Regions from separate parts of the Streptomyces sp. NPDC028289 genome, predicted to be linked through region 4. Evidence: riboswitches for the same ligand, from Rfam matches in the RefSeq annotation. Region 4 holds a riboswitch; each other region holds the start of a gene.
The links. A riboswitch is a leader RNA that binds a small molecule or an ion and turns the genes downstream of it on or off. The one in region 4 is predicted to bind S-adenosylmethionine.
Positions count from the first base shown of each region.

Region 1: linked by a shared signal. The riboswitch ahead of ACZ4UV_RS31475 (putative leader peptide) and the one ahead of ACZ4UV_RS01965 (aminotransferase class V-fold PLP-dependent enzyme) in region 4 are both predicted to bind S-adenosylmethionine.
Region 2: linked by a shared signal. The riboswitch ahead of ACZ4UV_RS31610 (ABC transporter substrate-binding protein) and the one ahead of ACZ4UV_RS01965 (aminotransferase class V-fold PLP-dependent enzyme) in region 4 are both predicted to bind S-adenosylmethionine.
Region 3: linked by a shared signal. The riboswitch ahead of thrC (threonine synthase) and the one ahead of ACZ4UV_RS01965 (aminotransferase class V-fold PLP-dependent enzyme) in region 4 are both predicted to bind S-adenosylmethionine.

Region 1 is NZ_JBVHTI010000006.1:485,952-490,148, reverse strand. Features, by position in the region: gene ACZ4UV_RS31490 (DUF427 domain-containing protein) at 1-99, opposite strand, end outside; partial or broken gene ACZ4UV_RS31485 (LLM class flavin-dependent oxidoreductase) at 385-1,104, opposite strand; gene ACZ4UV_RS31480 (MFS transporter) at 1,097-2,110, opposite strand; SAM riboswitch class IV at 2,448-2,561, shown strand; gene ACZ4UV_RS31475 (putative leader peptide) at 2,596-2,712, shown strand; gene ACZ4UV_RS31470 (ABC transporter substrate-binding protein) at 2,933-4,197, shown strand, end outside.
Region 2 is NZ_JBVHTI010000006.1:516,372-520,568, forward strand. Features, by position in the region: gene ACZ4UV_RS31610 (ABC transporter substrate-binding protein) at 1-1,614, opposite strand, end outside; SAM riboswitch class IV at 1,867-1,976, opposite strand; gene ACZ4UV_RS31615 (isopenicillin N synthase family dioxygenase) at 2,306-3,334, shown strand; gene ACZ4UV_RS31620 (O-acetylhomoserine aminocarboxypropyltransferase/cysteine synthase family protein) at 3,331-4,197, shown strand, end outside.
Region 3 is NZ_JBVHTI010000007.1:176,302-180,498, reverse strand. Features, by position in the region: gene ACZ4UV_RS33975 (cold-shock protein) at 309-515, opposite strand; gene ACZ4UV_RS33970 (ubiquitin-like small modifier protein 1) at 984-1,259, opposite strand; gene thrC (threonine synthase) at 1,303-2,586, opposite strand; SAM riboswitch class I at 2,605-2,766, opposite strand; gene ACZ4UV_RS33960 (glucosyl-3-phosphoglycerate synthase) at 2,924-3,868, shown strand; gene ACZ4UV_RS33955 (alpha,alpha-trehalose-phosphate synthase (UDP-forming)) at 3,963-4,197, shown strand, end outside.
Region 4 is NZ_JBVHTI010000001.1:424,332-428,528, forward strand. Features, by position in the region: gene ACZ4UV_RS01955 (rhomboid family intramembrane serine protease) at 1-621, shown strand, start outside; gene ACZ4UV_RS01960 (Lrp/AsnC family transcriptional regulator) at 618-899, shown strand; gene ACZ4UV_RS01965 (aminotransferase class V-fold PLP-dependent enzyme) at 1,076-2,437, opposite strand; SAM riboswitch class IV at 2,598-2,714, opposite strand; gene trpD (anthranilate phosphoribosyltransferase) at 2,934-3,998, opposite strand; gene qcrB (cytochrome bc1 complex cytochrome b subunit) at 4,164-4,197, opposite strand, start outside.

The DNA of each region.
Region 1 (4,197 bases), on a different contig from region 4:
GACGTCACCCTTGCGGCCGCGCACCCAGCGCTCGCTCGGCTCCCACAGGAGCCCCTCGGGGGTGGTCCGCACGGCCTGTGCGGTGGGGAACGTGGTCATGGGCGGCTCTCCTTCGGCTGGTTCACGCGGTGACTTCGGCGACGTAGGGGCGACTCTCCCGCCAGGCCGCGAGCTGCTCGGGGCGGCCGAAGACCCGCAGGAACTCCTAGACGTTGCCACGGGCACGCTCCCACACCGAGACGGGTTCGAAGTCGGAGCCGTCCGGGTCGGCGAAGGCCGACGGGGGTGCCACGACCGTGTCCAGGCTCGGGTGGACGAACACCGCGGAGGAACAGCGCGTCGCCGTGCCGCCGGCCACCACGCGGTGCCGTCCGGGGCGCGGGCGGCGATGTCGGCGGGCGTGGGGCGGGCCACCAGGACCACGTCGGCGCGCTCGTCGATGTCCAGCGCGTCCGGAGCGAGGACGACGAGCTGTCCCTGCGGTGGGCGGGGGGTGATCAGGGGGCCCTTCACCGAGAAGCCGGCGCCCTCGAAATCGATGTGGTGCACGCGGACCGGGTCCAGGAAGCGGCCGGTGGCGACGTCCTTGACGACCGCGTCGTCCTCCCAGGAGTCCCACAGCGCGCGGGCGGTGTCGACGACGTCCGTGATCTCCCGGTGCAGGGCGGCGCCGGAGAGCGGGGTTCGTCCGACGGTGGCGAGGTCGTCCGCGCCCGCCGCCGCTCCCACCAGCCAGGCGGCCCGGCCGTGCGAGGCGTGGTCCAGGCTCGCCAGCTGGGTGGCGAGGTGGAACGGCTCGGTGGTCGTGATGTGCAGGGTGGGTGCGAGTCCGATGCGGGCGGTGAGGCCGGACACGTACGCGGCCCGGGTGCCGGCCTCGACCCGGCCGACGAGTCCGCCGACCGTGCCGGGCGGTAGCGGCTCGTCGGCGAAGGTGACGAGCGCGAACCCGGCCCGCTCGGCGGCGACGGCCGTCTCCCGCACCGCCTGCGGAGCGCCGGGCGGGGCAGGAGCAGGGGCCGAGGAAGCGGCGGGGTGGGCGCCGCCACCGTCGGTCTCCAGAGCGAGGTGGAGTCCGGGCAGTCCGGTGTGACGGTCAGTCATCGGGCTTGCCTCCGGTGGACTGTTCGCGTGACGGCTGGTGATCGGTGGCGGGCGAGCGGCCGGCCGGCGCCGCCGCGGACCGGAAGCCGGGCGGGGCGGGCGGTGTGGCCGGTACGGACGACACGGACGACACAGACGGCAGGGGCGGCGGGGGCGGCGGGGCCGACGCGGGCGGTGCGGACGACGCGGCCGCCACGGACGACACGACGGACACCACGAGGGCCGGTGCCGAGCGTGACCTCCGCGTCAGCCACAGCGCCACGCCGAGCGCGGCCAGCACGGCGGTGGCCGCGCCAGCGCCCGGCCCCCAGCGCACCCCCGCGTGCTGGGAGATCCAGCCGATGACGGGGGCGCCGACCGGGCTGCCGCCCATGGAGATCACCGTGCAGACCGCCATCACCCGGCCGCGCATGGCGTCGCTCACCTCCGACCGGACGAAGGCGCTCACCGCCGTGTTCAGCGTCATCAACGTGAAGCCGGCGGGCAGCAGCAGGGCGAGGAAGGCGGCGTACGTGGGCATGACCCCCGCCCGTGCCTCGAAACCGCCGAACAGCAGCGCGCCGACGACGACCGTCCGTACCCGGGGCGAGACCCCGCGCGTGGCGGCGACCGTCCCGGCGACGGTGCCGACGGCCAGCGCGGTGTTCATGAGGCCGAGTCCCCGGGAGCCGACGTCGAAGACGCGCCCCGCGAACAGGGCCAGCGTGGTGGGGAAGTCGACCGCGAAGGTGGCGCTCAGGCCGAAGACGGTGAACACACCGACGAGTTCGGGCCGGGCCGCCACGTAGCGCAGCCCCTCCGCGCCCGCCCCGGTCCACGGCGGCCGGGAGACGGGGCGCGTCTTCCGCGCCCGCGGCCGGGTGAGCGTCAGGACGAACCAGTCCAGCGCGACACCCTGCATCGCGCTGCCGATGCTGGACACCAGGCCCGTGCTCCAGTAGATCCGGTGGTCACGGACCCGTAGGGCGGCGAACACTCCGTTCGGGGCAGTGCTGTTGACGACCATGCGGCTCTTTCCGAGCGGGCGGGGGCTGGACGCGGGCGCGTCGGGGGATGCCTGCGACGCCGGTCCGGAGCCAGGTGAGGGCGCGGCGGAGGCGGATGCGACGGGGAGCGAGTGGTCAGCGACAGGTCTGGTCGAACTGGTCGGCGCGGAGGCCCGACCAGAACGGGTCGAGCAGCGGCGTGCGTGCCTGACCTGCGGTCTCCATGGCCGGATCAAAGCACACGGAACAAGGTGTGTCCACCATCCGTCCCGGCACCTGAGACGACCCCGTTCTCCCGAACAGGGCGTCACATTGCGGCATTGACGTACGACAAAATCGATCCGTAGCATCACCAACGGCATTGAGTGTCAGCGTCAAGCCCTGGCTCGCTGACCGGCAACCCTCCCGCGCGGTGGGGTGCTCCAGGTGAAAGCCCGGCGGGGTCACCGATGACTCCCGCAAGCGCGTGGCCCCGTGACCGGGGCCGGAGACGGGGAGGTTCGGCATGCGGCACAGCGACGACTCTGCTGCCTCCCTCACCGACGCCACGGCGTACTCCCGGCTCTCGCGCCGGCGCCACATCGATCTGAAGCGCTCGACCAGCTGCCTCTGTCGGGCCTGACCGGCCCGGCCGCCGCCGGCTGACATCCGTCACCGGCCCCGGCCCCTGCGCGCCGCCCTTCCCGCTCGCCACCGGTTCCCGGTGTCGTCCGCATGCCACCTCCCTGTCTGCACAGCGCATCCCCGGCCGGAGTCGATCCGCCCGGGCCGCACACACCGTCATGCCTGCGCACATCCGTGCGCGGTCGTGCCCCGGTGACACGAGTAGGAGAAAGCCCTCCGTGACTGCACTTCCGGAATTCAGACCTTCCCGATGGGCGCCCCTGGCCGCGCTCCTGACCACCAGCGTCCTGCTGACCGCGTGCGGTTCGGGCGACGACGGCACCGGCGGCGGAAGCGGCCAGGCGAAGTCCGGCGGCACCCTGACCTTCGCGGTGGGATCCGACGCCGGCTGCGTGGACCCGCAGCAGGTCGGCAGCAACGACACCATCTACTCGGTGCGCCAGATCGTGGACTCCCTCACCGACCAGGACCCGAAGACCGGCAAGATCGTGCCGTGGCTCGCCAAGAGCTGGGACATCAGCGCCGACGCGACGACGTTCACGTTCCACCTGCGGTCGGGCGTCACCTTCAGCGACGGCTCGAAGCTGACCGCGCAGGTGGTCAAGGACAACTTCGACGCGGTGCCGAACCTCGGCGCCCTGGGCACCCTCGCCGAGGGCTATCTCAGCGGCGTCAAGAGCACCACGGTGGTCGACCCGCTCACCGTCAAGGTGTCCTTCAAGCAGCCCAACGCCCAGTTCCTCCAGGCGACTTCGACCCACTCGCTGGGGATCGAGTCCTCGGCGAGCGTCAAGAGGAGCCCGCAGCAGAAGTGCAGCGACGGGGTGGTCGGGTCCGGGCCGTTCGTGCTCAAGCAGTACGTGCAGAACCAGTCGATCACCCTGGGCAGGCGCACCGGGTACGACTGGGGTTCCTCGCTGTGGTCGAAGAAGGGCGAGGCCTACCTGGACAAGCTGGTGTTCAAGGTCGTGCCCGAGGCAGGGGTGCGGGCCGGCAGTCTCCAGTCCGGGCAGGTGGACGCGATCAGCAGCGTCGGCAAGGCCAACGAGGCGGCCCTCAAGGGCGGCCAGGTCACCCTCCAGAGCCGGGCCAACCCCGGTGTGGTGTTCGGTCTCGGGCTGAACAACTCCCGGCCCCTGCTGAAGGACGCGAAGGTCCGTCAGGCGATCTCGGCCGCCATCGACCGGAAGCAGATCGCCGACACGGTCTTCCCGACCGGCACCCGGCCGGCGACCAGCGTCCTGGCGCACACCACGCCCGACTACACCGATCTCTCCTCGGACCTCGCGCTCGACACGGCCAAGGCGAAGTCGCTGCTGGATGCGGCCGGTTGGAAGGCGGGCAGCGACGGCATCCGCACCAAGGACGGCAAGAGGCTGACCCTGACCGTCAGCTGGTTCCCCAACGCGGCCACCAACCAGCCCGCGCTGGAACTCGTCCAGCAGCAGCTCAAGGCCGTCGGGATCGACGTGGTGCTCAAGCA
Region 2 (4,197 bases), on a different contig from region 4:
CGTCGCGTCCAGCTCGGCCGGCACCCCGCTGACGTCGCTGCGGGTGACGATGGCGGTGGACCCCTGGAGCAGCGGCAGCAACGGCACCTGCGCGGCTGCTCGGTCCTGCGCCTGCTTCAGCAGCTCGGTCCGCTTCGCCGCGTCCGTCTCGGTCTCCTCCTTCGTGATGAGCGCGCGCACGGTGGAGTCGTCGTAGCCGTTGGCGACCCAGCTGTTCGCCGAGTAGAAGGGCGAGAGGTAGTTGTCGGCGTCGAGGTAGTCGGCGTACCAGCCGAGCTGGTAGAGCGGGTAGAGGTGCTTGACGCGGTCCTTGCCGTACTGGGTCCACTCGGTGGACTGCAGGTTCACCTTGAACAGCCCGGTGGCCTCCAGCTGGGACTTGACCAGCGCGTACTCGTCGGCCGACGACGAGCCGTAGTGGTCGCTGTTGTACTGGAGACTGAGCGTCACCGGGGTGCTCACCTTCGCCGCCTTCAGCCGGGCCGCCGCGGCTGCCCTGCCGGGGCCGCCGTTCTTGTCGCCGTAGAGCGACTTGAAGGAGGGGGTGGCGCCGGTGAGGCCGTCCGGGACGGAGCTGTAGAGCGGCTGGTACGTGTCCTTGTAGACCTGCTGGGCGAGTTGGGACCGGTCGACGGAGTCCGCGACCGCCTGCCGAACGGCGAGCGCCTTGTTCGCGTCGGCGTTCTTGGTCTTGGTGCCGTAGGGCTGGGTGGCGAGGTCGAAGACGATGTAGCGGATGCCGTTGCCGGAGCCGGTGTGGACCTTGACCCCCTTCTGCTTGCCGAGGTCGTCCAGGTCGGCGGTGGTGAGCGTGCGGTAGACAGCGTCGATGGTGCCCTGCTGGACGTCGAGCTTCAGATTGCCGGCGTCCGTGTAGTACTTCAGCTGGACGTTCTTGGTCTTCGGCGTGCCCAGTTGCCCCTGGTATGCCGCGTTGGCGGTGAAGGACACCAGTGAGTTCTTGTCGTAGCTCCTGATGCCGTACGGCCCGTTCCACGGCTTGGCCGCGACGATCGACCTGTCGTCGTGGATCTTGTCGGCGGGGAACACCTGCTCGTCCACGATGTAGCCGGCGGCCGTGGAGAGCACCTGCGGGAACAGCGTGTCGTTGGCCGACTTGAGGGTGAAGACCACCGTGGTCGGGTCCGGGGCGGCGACCGAGGCGAGGTTGTACAGCAGCGACGACGGGCCGTTCTCGTCGGCGATCTTCAGGTCCCGGTCGAAGCTGAACTTGACGTCCGAGGAAGTGAGTTCGTGGCCGTTGGCGAACTTCAGACCCTTCTTGAGCGTGACCGTGTACTCCTTGGGCCCGGTCAGCCTGATGCCGGTGGCCAGGTCGGGGGAGACGTCCGCCGAACCGTTCTTCTGGCTGAGCAGGGTCGCGTAGACCTCGCTCTCGACGGTGCCGGAGCCCGCGTCCCACGCACCGGCCGGATCGAGGCTGGTGACCTGGTCGGTCGTACCGACGGTGATCGACGAACCGGAGCTCGCGGTGCTGCCGTCCTTGCTGCTGGTGCACCCGGTCAGGGCCACCAGGAACGCGATGCCGAGGAATGTCGCACCGAGGCCGGAGCGAAGGGGTCTGTACGGCGTCGGGCCGCTGTGGAGTGCCATCAGGTGTCTCTGCTTCCGCGTCGAGGGTGCGTGAACCAGCCCTGGCAAAGGGCTGTGCCACGGCGTGCAACATCACGTGGAAAAAAGGGGAGTTACACCGACGGGCGGTTGTGCTGCCGGCCGGCGGAGGGCGGGATCAGCCCTGACACAGACAGCTGGACACCAGCAGCAGGTCGACATGGAGACGGGAGCACAGCATCAGGGCTCTCGCCATGCCGTCCTCCCGGGTTCTGGCCCGCCTCGGGGCCGATGTGAGCGCACTTGCAGAAAGAAGAGATCCGCCGAGCCTTCACCTGGGGCACCCCACTGCGTCGAGGGTTGCCGTCCGGCCAGCCAGGGCTTGATCGCCGGAACTCGTAGCTCGCGCTCACCGTAGATCGGCTGTTCTGCCGGCGTCAACACCGCCCCGGAACGCCCGGACCCGGCGGAACGCATGGTGGACGCATCCATCCCGGGTGTGCTTTCATCCGGCCATGGAGACCACTGGCCCGGCACACACGGTGCTGCTCGACCCGTTCTGGGTGAGCCGCCGCGCCGACCAGTTCGACCAGGTCTGTTGCTGACCGCCGTCTCACGGCCCGCGACCGCGTTCCTCTCTTCCTGTCTGCTCTTCCCCGCCGCCCTCGACCAGCCCGTATCCCGGGCCGGGCCGTGAGGCACGGTCGGCCGTCGTCGCCGCGAAGGAACTCCCATGGCACAACTCACAGCCCTGCCCGTCATCGACATCTCCCGCTTCCGCGCCCCCGGTACGGACCGGGCCGCCTTTCTCGCCGAACTCCGGTCCGCGGCCCATGAGGTGGGCTTCTTCTACGTCACCGGGCACGGTGTCCCCGCAGCCCTCCGAGACGAGGCGCTGACCGCGGCACGCGCCTTCTTCGCCCTGCCCGAGCAGCAGCGGCTGGAGATCGAGAACCTCAACTCGCCCCAGTTCCGCGGCTATACGCGCACCGGGACCGAGTACACGGCGGGCAGCGCCGACTGGCGGGAGCAGATCGACATCGGCCCGGAGCGCGCGGCGCTGGACACCGGCCCGGACGACCCCGACTACCTGCGCCTGATCGGTCCGAACCAGTGGCCGTCCGCGCTGCCGGAGCTGAAGGACATCGTGCTGCGCTGGCAGGCGGAGGCGCTGCGGGTCAGCCGGGAGGTGCTGCGCGCCCTCGCCGCCGCGCTCGGACAGGACGAGGGCTACTTCGACCAGTGGTTCGACGACGAAGCGGCCGTCCACGTGAAGATCGTGCACTATCCGCCGCGCGTGGCCCAGGACGCCGACCAAGGGGTGGGCGCGCACAAGGACTACGGCTACCTGGCCCTGCTCCAGCAGGACGACGTCGGCGGACTCCAGGTGCAGCGGGAGGACGGCGGCTGGATCGACGTGGTGCCGGTGCCCGACGCCTTCGTGTTCAACATCGGCGAGATGCTGGAGATCGCCACCCAGGGCTATCTCAAAGCCACTCGGCATCGGGTCGTCAGCCCGCAGCCGGGCGTCGACCGCTACTCGATCCCCTTCTTCCTCGGCCCGCGCCTCGACGCGGTCGTCAAACCGCTGGAACTCCCGGCCGAACTGGCCGCGCTGAGCCGGGGCGTCACCGACGACCCGGACAACCCGCTGCTCGCGGCCTTCGGGGAGAACGCGGTTGTCGGCTGGCTCCGCTCGCATCCGCGGGTCGCCGAACGCTGGTGGTCCGACGTCCTCGCCAGGCAGAAGGGCGACCGATGAGCAGCGCGGACTGGGCCTTCGAGACCCGGCAGGTTCACGCCGGCGCGGTCCCCGACCCGGCCACCGGCGCTCGGGCCGTACCGATCCACGCGACCGCCGGTTATGTCTTCCGGGACACCGGGCACGCCGCCGCGGCCTTCGAACTGGCCGATCTCGCCACCCACGCCTACACCCGGCTGTCGAACCCGACCTCCGCGGTGGTGGAGGAGCGGATCGCCGCCCTGGAGGGCGGTGCGGCGGCGGTCGCCGTGGCCAGCGGCCAGGCCGCGACCAGCCTCGCCCTGCTCAACCTGGCCCGCGCGGGCGACCACATCGTCGCCTCGTCGTCCCTGTACGGCGGCACCCGCACCCTCCTCGAGCACACCTTCGCCGACTTCGGGATCGCCGTCACCTTCGTCGACGACCCGGACGACCTGGCCGCCTGGTACACGGCCGTACGGCCCACCACCAAGGCGTTCTTCGGCGAGGCCCTCGGCAACCCGCGCGGCAACGTCCTCGACACCGAGGCCGTCGCCCGCATCGCCCACGAGGCCGGTGTCCCCCTGGTCGTCGACAACACCGTCCTCACCCCCTACCTGCTGCGGCCCCTCGAACACGGCGCCGACATCGTCGTGCACTCCACCACCAAGTTCCTCTCCGGCCACGGCACCGGCATCGGCGGGGTCGTCGTGGACAGCGGGCGCTTCGACTTCGGCGCGGATCCCGGCCGGTGGCCCGGGCTGACCGGCCCCGACCCGACGTACAACGGCTTGTCCTTCTGGGACTCCTTCGCGGAGCTGGGGCTGGCCTACGTGCTGCGCCTGCGTACCCGGCTGGTGCGGGACCTCGGCCCGGCCGTCTCCCCCTTCAACAGCTTCCTGCTT
Region 3 (4,197 bases), on a different contig from region 4:
CCAGGACTGGGGGTGAGTCTTCGGACCGCGCCCGCGCCCGCGACGGACGGCTCGCCGACCCGTGGGTTCCTTGCCCCACCCGGCCTGCGGGCCTCACCGACCCGGTCCTTCGTTGTCACTCTCACCTTCAGAGTGCTAACGCCAATGATTAGCACTCGCCCATGCCGAGTGCAAGCGCCTCCCGGGGATCGGCCCCCGGAGTCAGGCCCTTGCGGGCATGCGCCGGGCATGCCGAAGGGCCCGTGCCCCGGGAGGCACGAGCCCTTCGAAGAAGTACAGAAGAACGTCGCTGTCAGTCGGCGCGTGCTTCAGCCGGTCGCCAGCCGGACCATGTCCGCCTGCGGCCCCTTCTGGCCCTGCGAGATCTCGAAATCGACCCGCTGACCCTCTTCCAGGGTGCGGTAGCCGTCCATCTGAATCGCGCTGTAGTGGACGAAAACATCCGCACCACCGTCGACCGCGATGAAGCCGTACCCCTTCTCCGCGTTGAACCACTTGACGGTGCCCTGAGCCATGCCTAACTCCCCTATTACTGGCCCTTGCACAGATCCACACTTCGCGGATCCGGGTCAGACCTCACCCCCCATTGGTTGGGGGCGTGCGCCGGAACGCGTCGACCGCGGCTGAATGTATCTGTCCAACTGCCGTCTGCAACAGGTCAATCGGACGAGAATTCTGGACGGAAGGGGTCCGGAATGTAGCAAGAATTCGGCCGAATTCAGGGCAAGTCGGGCCCCGTAAAGGCCACAAAAGCCGCATATAACCCGCACACTTTGGCTACTTCTTGTCGGGCTCGCGGTATCGAATACAGGGCTCCCGACCTGGAGATCGGGACCGCTTTCCCCAACTGTACCGCGCTCAACCACACAGAATTGCCCCCTCCGCTTCTCTCACGGAGGGGGCAATCAGATGAACAGTCGGTGATCGGCGTTACCGAAGGTAATGTTCGGTCATTCGATCAGCCTGTCAAGCAGGTCGGCAGGTCAGCCGCCCGCGACGGCCGGGATGATGGAGACGCCGGCCCCGTCCGGGGTGGCGGTCTCCAGGCCCTGCTCGAAGCGGACGTCGTCGTCGTTGACGTACACGTTGACGAACCGGCGCAGCTTGCCCTGGTCGTCGAGAACCCGCGCGGAGATCCCGGTGTGGTTCTTCTCCAGGTCCGAGATGACCTCGCCGAGAGTGGCGCCCTCGGCGGCGACTTCGGCCTGACCACCGGTGTAGGTGCGCAGGATGGTGGGGATGCGAACGGTGACGCTCACGTTTTTACCTCCGGTCTGGGCAACGCCCTATTTCTCGGGGGACTCAGGCGAGCCCGGCCTCGCGGAAAGACTCCAGATTCGGGCGAATGGTCGCGGTGAGTCCAGTCCCCGCCACTGCGTCCAGCGTCTTCAGCCCATCACCGGTGTTGAGTACAACGACCGACTTCGCCGGATCAATCAACCCATTCTCAATGAGCTTTTTGGTGACTCCAACCGTCACCCCGCCGGCGGTTTCCGCGAAGATTCCCTCGGTCCGCGCGAGCAGCTTGATGGCGTCGACGACCTGCTCGTCGGTGACGTCCTCCACCGCGCCGCCGGTGCGCCGCGCGATGTCGAGGACGTACGGCCCGTCGGCCGGGTTGCCGATGGCGAGGGACTTGGCGATGGTGTTCGGCTTCTGCGGGCGGACCACGTCGTGGCCCTCCTTGTAGGCCACCGACACCGGCGAGCACCCCTCGGCCTGGGCACCGAAGATCTTGTACGGCTTGTCCTCGACGAGCCCGAGCTTGATCAGCTCCTGCAGACCCTTGTCGATCTTCGTGAGCTGCGAGCCGGAGGCGATCGGGATGACCAGCTGGTCCGGGATCTCCCAGCCGAGCTGCTCGCAGATCTCGTACGCCAGGGTCTTGGAGCCCTCCGCGTAGTACGGCCGCAGGTTGACGTTGACGAAGCCCCAGCCCTCGCCGGCCGAGTCGCCGATCAGCTCGGAGCAGAAACGGTTCACGTCGTCGTAGTTGCCCTCGATGCCGACGAGCTCGCCACCGTAGATCGCGGCCATGACGACCTTGCCCTGCTCCAGGTCGTGCGGGATGAACACGCAGGAGCGGAAGCCGGCCCGGGCGGCGGCGGCGCCGACCGCGCCGGCCAGGTTGCCGGTGGAGGAGCAGGAGAGGGTGGTGTAGCCGAAGGCGCGGGCGGCCTCGACGGCCTGGGCGACGACGCGGTCCTTGAAGGAGTGCGTCGGGTTGCCGGAGTCGTCCTTCACGTACAGCCCGCCGGTCACCCCGAGCTCACGGGCCAGGTTGTCGGCCTTGACGAGCTTGGTCCAGCCGGGGTTGATGTTCGGCTTGGTCGCCACGTCCGCGGGGACGGGCAGCAGTGGCGCGTAGCGCCAGATGTTCGCGGGACCCGCTTCGATCCGCTTCCGCAGCTCCTCGGTGTCGTACGCCGAGAAGTCGTACGCGATCTCCAGCGGGCCGAAACACTCCTCGCAGGCGAACACCGGGCCGAGCGGCACGCGGTGACCGCACTCGCGGCAGCTGAGGGCTGCGGCGGGGCCGAGGTCGACGGTGGAATCCGTGGTGCTTGCAACAGTCTGCACAGCCATGTGAGGCGAGGCCCTTTCTCCTCATCTTCCTCACGACGCATCTCGCCGTGAGACGGATTTGGCACCTTCCCTAGTCGGGAGCCTCGCGGACGATCGACACTGATCGGCGATCTACGAGAACCGACTGGAGGGTTGCCGGGGCTTCAACGGGCCGTATCCCTCTGCCCCTCTGGATGAGCGGTATGCGGTTGTCGACGCCGGGTGACCCCAGGACATGCGATGGTCATCGGCGTTGTTCAAGACTGTAACCGAAGGCCAGGACAGTTGAGAGAGTCGTCCGTAACGCGAGATGGATCACACGTCGTCGTGTGGCCGTGACAGTGAGGAGCCGCTGACCGTGCTGGAAGAAGTCGAGCGCTGGCTGGCCACCCGCTCCTGGTCCGTATCCGATCGTCCGCTGCACCGGATCATGGCCGCCAAACGGTCCTCCGGGCAGACGGTCAGCGTCGTGCTGCCCGCGCTCAACGAGGAGGAGACCGTCGGCGACATCGTCGCGATCATCCGCCACGACCTCATGCAGCAGGTGCCGCTCGTCGACGAGATCGTGGTCGTCGACTCCGGCTCCACCGACCGCACGGCGGCCGTCGCCGCGGCGGCCGGCGCCCGCGTCGTGCACCGCGACGCGATCCTGCCCCGCATCCCCGCCGTACCCGGCAAGGGCGAGGTCCTCTGGCGCTCCCTCCTGGTCACCACCGGGGACATCGTCTGCTTCGTCGACGCCGACCTGCGGGAGTTCTCCTCCGACTTCGTCACCGGCATCGTCGGCCCGCTCCTCACCGACCCGGACGTGGACCTGGTCAAGGCGATGTACGACCGCCCGCTCGGCGGCGCCGCCGGACAGGGCGGCCGGGTCACCGAGCTGATGGCCCGTCCGCTGCTGAACATGCACTGGCCCCAGCTGGCCGGCTTCGTCCAGCCGCTCGGCGGCGAGTACGCGGCCCGCCGCTCGCTGCTGGAACAGCTCCCCTTCCCGGTCGGCTACGGCGTGGAGCTGGGCATGCTGGTCGACGCCCTGCACCTGGTCGGCCTCGACGCCCTCGCCCAGGTCGACGTCGGCGTCCGCAAGCACCGCCACCAGGACGGCCAGGCCCTCGGCCGGATGTCCGCCGCGATCTACCGCACGGCCCAGCTCCGGCTGGCCCGCGGCCACCTGATCCGCCCCTCCCTCACCCAGTTCGAACGGGGCGAGGACGGCTTCGAACCGCGCACGTACTCGGTGGACACGGAGGAACGGCCGCCGATGGTGGAGATCACGGAGTACGCCGAGCGCAAGGTGGCGTGACTTCGCCGTACGGCCGTATACGGCGGCGCGTCGGGCGCGGCCGTACGTTTGAGCGTTTACGGGCCGGGCTAGGTTGTGGCGTATGTCTTCCCCCATGGCTTCCACCGGCGGTGCCGAGGTGCTGGTCGCCTCGAACCGCGGCCCGGTCTCGTACGAGCTGCGCGAAGACGGTTCGCTGCACGCCAAACGGGGCGGCGGCGGGCTGGTCTCAGGGCTGTCGGCCATCGGGTCGGACGCGAACGCGGTGTGGGTGTGCGCGGCACTGGGCGACGGTGACCGGGAGGCGGTGCGGCGGGCCGAGGGCGGCAGGCTGCCGGCCGGGGAGACCG
Region 4 (4,197 bases):
GCGTATTTCCGGCACTGGGGGGTGGTTCCCGCCGACCTGTTCGACGGTCCGGTGCGGGAGGCGCTCACCCCGGCCACGGCGCTGTTCATCCACGGCAGCTGGGTGCACCTGCTCGGCAACATGCTCTTCCTCTTCGTCTTCGGGGCGATGACCGAGGAACGGATGGGCCGCGTGGAGTTCACTCTCTTCTACGTCGGCTGCGGCTATCTCGCGCTGCTCGGCTACGCGGCCGCCAACGCCACGTCCCAGCAGTCGCTGGTGGGCGCGTCCGGGGCGATCTCGGCGGTCCTCGGAGCGTTCCTGTACCTGTTCCCCAGCGCCCGCGTGACCAGTCTCCTCCCCTTCCTCTTCTTCCTCCCGCTCCGCTTCCCGGCCTGGGTGGTCCTCCCCTTCTGGGCGGCCCTCCAGTGGCTGGCCCTGAACCAGGCCCCCTCCGGCCCCGGCGTGGCCTACCTCGCCCACCTGGTCGGCTTCGGACTCGGGTTCGGCTACGCGTGGGTGCGGTACAGAAAAAAGAAGGGCGCGAAGCGCGGCCTTGGAAGGGCGGTGGCGGGCGACGGGCGGGCGACTAAAGTGAAGGTCGCCCCAGCTCCGGCACCCGAGGGAGAGAACCAGCCGTGATCACCGCGATCGTCCTCATCAAGACCAGCGTGGACCGGATCCCCGAGATCGCGGAACGGATCGCCGCGCTGGACAGCGTCAGCGAGGTCTTCTCCGTCACCGGCACGTACGACCTCATCGCCATGGTCCGGGTCCAGCAGCACGAGGATCTGGCCGAGGTCATCCCCGGCTCCATCAGCAAGATCCCCGGCGTGGAGGCCACGGACACGCACGTCGCGTTCCGCACGTACTCCCAGCACGACCTGGAGGCGGCGTTCGCGATCGGCCTGGACAGCTGAGCGCCGCCGACTGCAGCGCCCCGTAAGGGGCGCTGGGGGTACCCCCGGCCGAAGGCTGGGGGAGGAACTGCGCGACCAGCCACGACGGACCCGCGGGGGGCCACGGCGCTTCGTGCCCGGCTGCCGGCCGGTGGGGGCTGAGCGCGCGGTTCCCCGCGCCCCTGGCGGGGCGCTGATCACACCGCCGGGACGCAGCGGCCCTCTTCCGTGCGGTACGACCACTTCGCACCGTCGGTCACAAGTTCCCGTACCGCCGTCACGAAGCGCTCCACGTGCTCGTCCGGCGTCCCCGCCCCGAAGCTCACCCGGATCGCGTTGAGGGACTTCTCGCCCGGTGCCGCCTCCGGCGCCCCGCACTCGCCCTGGGCCTGCGGGTCGGAGCCCAGCAGGGTCCTGACCAGCGGGTGGGCGCAGAAGAGGCCGTCGCGGACGCCGATGCCGTACTCGGCGGAGAGCGCGGCGGCGAAGTGGGAGCTGTTCCAGCCGTCCACCACGAAGCTGATCACGCCGACGCGGGGGGCGTCGTCGCCGAAGAGGGAGAGGACCCGGACCTCGGGTACCCCGGCCAGGCCCGCCCGCACCTTCTCGATCAGGTGCTGCTCGCGGGCGACCAGCGTGTCGAAGCCGGCCTCGGTGAGCGCCTTGCAGGCGGCGGCGATGGAGTAGGCGCCGATGACGTTGGGCGACCCGGCCTCGTGCCGCGCGGCGCTCTCGTGCCACTCCACGGCCACTCCCCCGTCCTCGCGCCGGGTGACCTTGCGGCTGGCGCCGCCGCCCGCGAGGTACGGCTCGGCGGCCTGCAGCCAGTCGGCGCGGCCGGCCAGGACGCCGGAGCCGAAGGGGGCGTACAGCTTGTGGCCGGAGAAGGCGACCCAGTCGACGCCCAGGTCCCGAACCGAGACGGGGTGGTGCGGGGCCAGCTGGGCGGCGTCCAGGACGATCCGGGCGCCGTGCGCGTGCGCGGCGGCCGCGAGCTCCCGTACGGGCCACAGCTCGCCGGTGACGTTGGACGCGCCGGTCACGCAGACCAGGGCCGGACCGTAGGGGTCGCGGTCGGCGAGGGCGCGTTCCAGGGTCTCGACGGCCTGGCGCGGGGTGCGGGGCGCGTCGAGGTAGGTGACACGGGCGTCCTGCCACGGCAGCAGGGAGGCGTGGTGCTCGGTCTCGAAGACGAAGACCTGGCAGTCGGCGGGGAGGGCACGGGCCAGGAGGTTAAGGGAGTCCGTCGTCGAGCGGGTGAAGACCAGCTGGTCGTCGGGGCGGCAGTCGAGGAACTCGGCGACGGTCCGGCGGGCGTTCTCGAAGAGGTCCGTGGAGAGCTGGGAGAGGTAGCCGGCGCCGCGGTGGACACTGCCGTAGTAGGGCGCGTACGCCGCCACGTCGTCCCAGACCCGCTGCAGGGCGGGGGCGCTGGCCGCGTAGTCGAGGGCGGCATAGGTGACCTCGCCGCCGGTGACGAGCGGGACGGTGACATCACGGCCCAGAACGGGCAGGGGGGCACAAACGGACTGGGCGGAGGCAGCGGTGGAGACGGACATGGGTGAACTCCCGTGTGAGCAGGTGAGATCCGCCGTGCGAGCGGATGCGCTCAAGCAGCGGCAGGGGAAAAGGGTGTGCGGAGGCGGGGCTCTGCGGCCCTATCGCATTCGCTTGCTCACGGAAGGCTCCTCGACGACCAGGACCCCTGGTGGTTCGAGGGGTCCGCGCTTGCCGTGAACCTCGCTGCCCACGGCCTGGTCTTCACCCGGGGCACCCCGCCACGGACGGAGGGTTGCCGGACAGTCGGCCGGGGCCTCATGACTGTCACTCATGACCTGGAAAGAAACGTAGGGGAAGTGATCGCAGTCGCGCAACTTCAGTCCGCATGACGGGACGGAGCGAGGGCTGCGGACAGTTCGGCACCGCCGCAGAGGCCGTATGTGGTTGCGCACCGTTGCGGCGGAGAAGCAGGTGTACGCCGGTCCGCAACGGCCGTCGGCCACGACGGTGGAGCCCGGCGGTGCCGGGCCCACCCCAGCCCCCTGGACCGGCGCCCTACTTGTGTGTCGCCGCCGCCCAGCGCTCCAGGACCTGCTTGGCCGCACCCGAGTCGATCGAGTGCGCCGCCTTGTCCATGCCGGCGCGGAGTTGCTCTGCCAGCGACCCCGTGCCCGGGTCCAGGGCCACCAGCGCCGCCGCCGAGTTCAGCAGCACCGCGTCCCGTACCGGGCCCTGCTCGCCGTCCAGGAGGCGGCGGGCGACCTCCGCGTTGTACGACGGGTCACCGCCCCGCAGCGCCTCCACGGGGACCAGGTCGATGCCGACGTCACGGGGGTCGAAGGTCTCCTCCGTGACCTTGCCGTCCCGGACGGTCCAGACGCGGGACGTGGCGGTCGTCGTCAGTTCGTCGAGGCCGTCGTCGCCGCGGAAGACGAGGGAGGAGTGGCCGCGTTCGGCGAAGACCCCCGCGACGACGGGGGCCATGCGGGGATCCGCGACACCGACCGCCTGGGCCCGCACCCGTGCGGGGTTGGTCAGCGGGCCGAGGATGTTGAAGACCGTGCGGATGCCCAGCTGGCCGCGGGCGGCGCCCGCGTGGCGCAGCGCCGGGTGGAACTTGATGGCGAAGCAGAAGGTGATGCCGGCCTCCTCGGCGACCTCGGCGACCCGCTGCGGGGTCAGGTCGAGGTTGACGCCGAGCTTCTCCAGGACGTCGGAGGCCCCGGACGCGGAGGAGGCCGCACGGTTGCCGTGCTTGACGACCTTCGCGCCGGTGCCGGCCACCACGAGCGCCGACATCGTGGAGATGTTCACCGTCTTCGCGCCGTCGCCCCCGGTGCCGACGATGTCGACGGTGCGGCCCGGCACCTCGATGACGTTGGCGTGCTCGTACATCGTGCGGACGAGCCCGTTGATCTCCTCGACGGTCTCGCCCTTGGCCCGCAGGGCGACGACGAAGCCGGCGATCTGGGCGTCGGTGGCCTGGCCGCGCATGATCTGGTCCATCGCCCAGGCCGTCGCGTCGGCGCTCTGGTCCTGGCCGTACAGCAGCGCGTTCAGTACCTCGGGCCAGGAACGGCCCGCCGCGGTGTCGCCTCCAGCGGGGGTCACAGCGCTCATGAGGCCGCTCCTGATCGTCGTAAGGGAAATAGCCGGTTTCAGGGCCTACCCTATCCAGCTCCGGGCACGGCAAAGGCCCCCGTCCTCCCCTAGTCCTCGAACAAACTCGGACCGGGGGCCCATCCGGACGGGGGCCCTTCGACCGTGGCGTGGCGACGCGGTCGATCAGTGGTGGCCGTGGCCGCTCGTGATCTCCTTG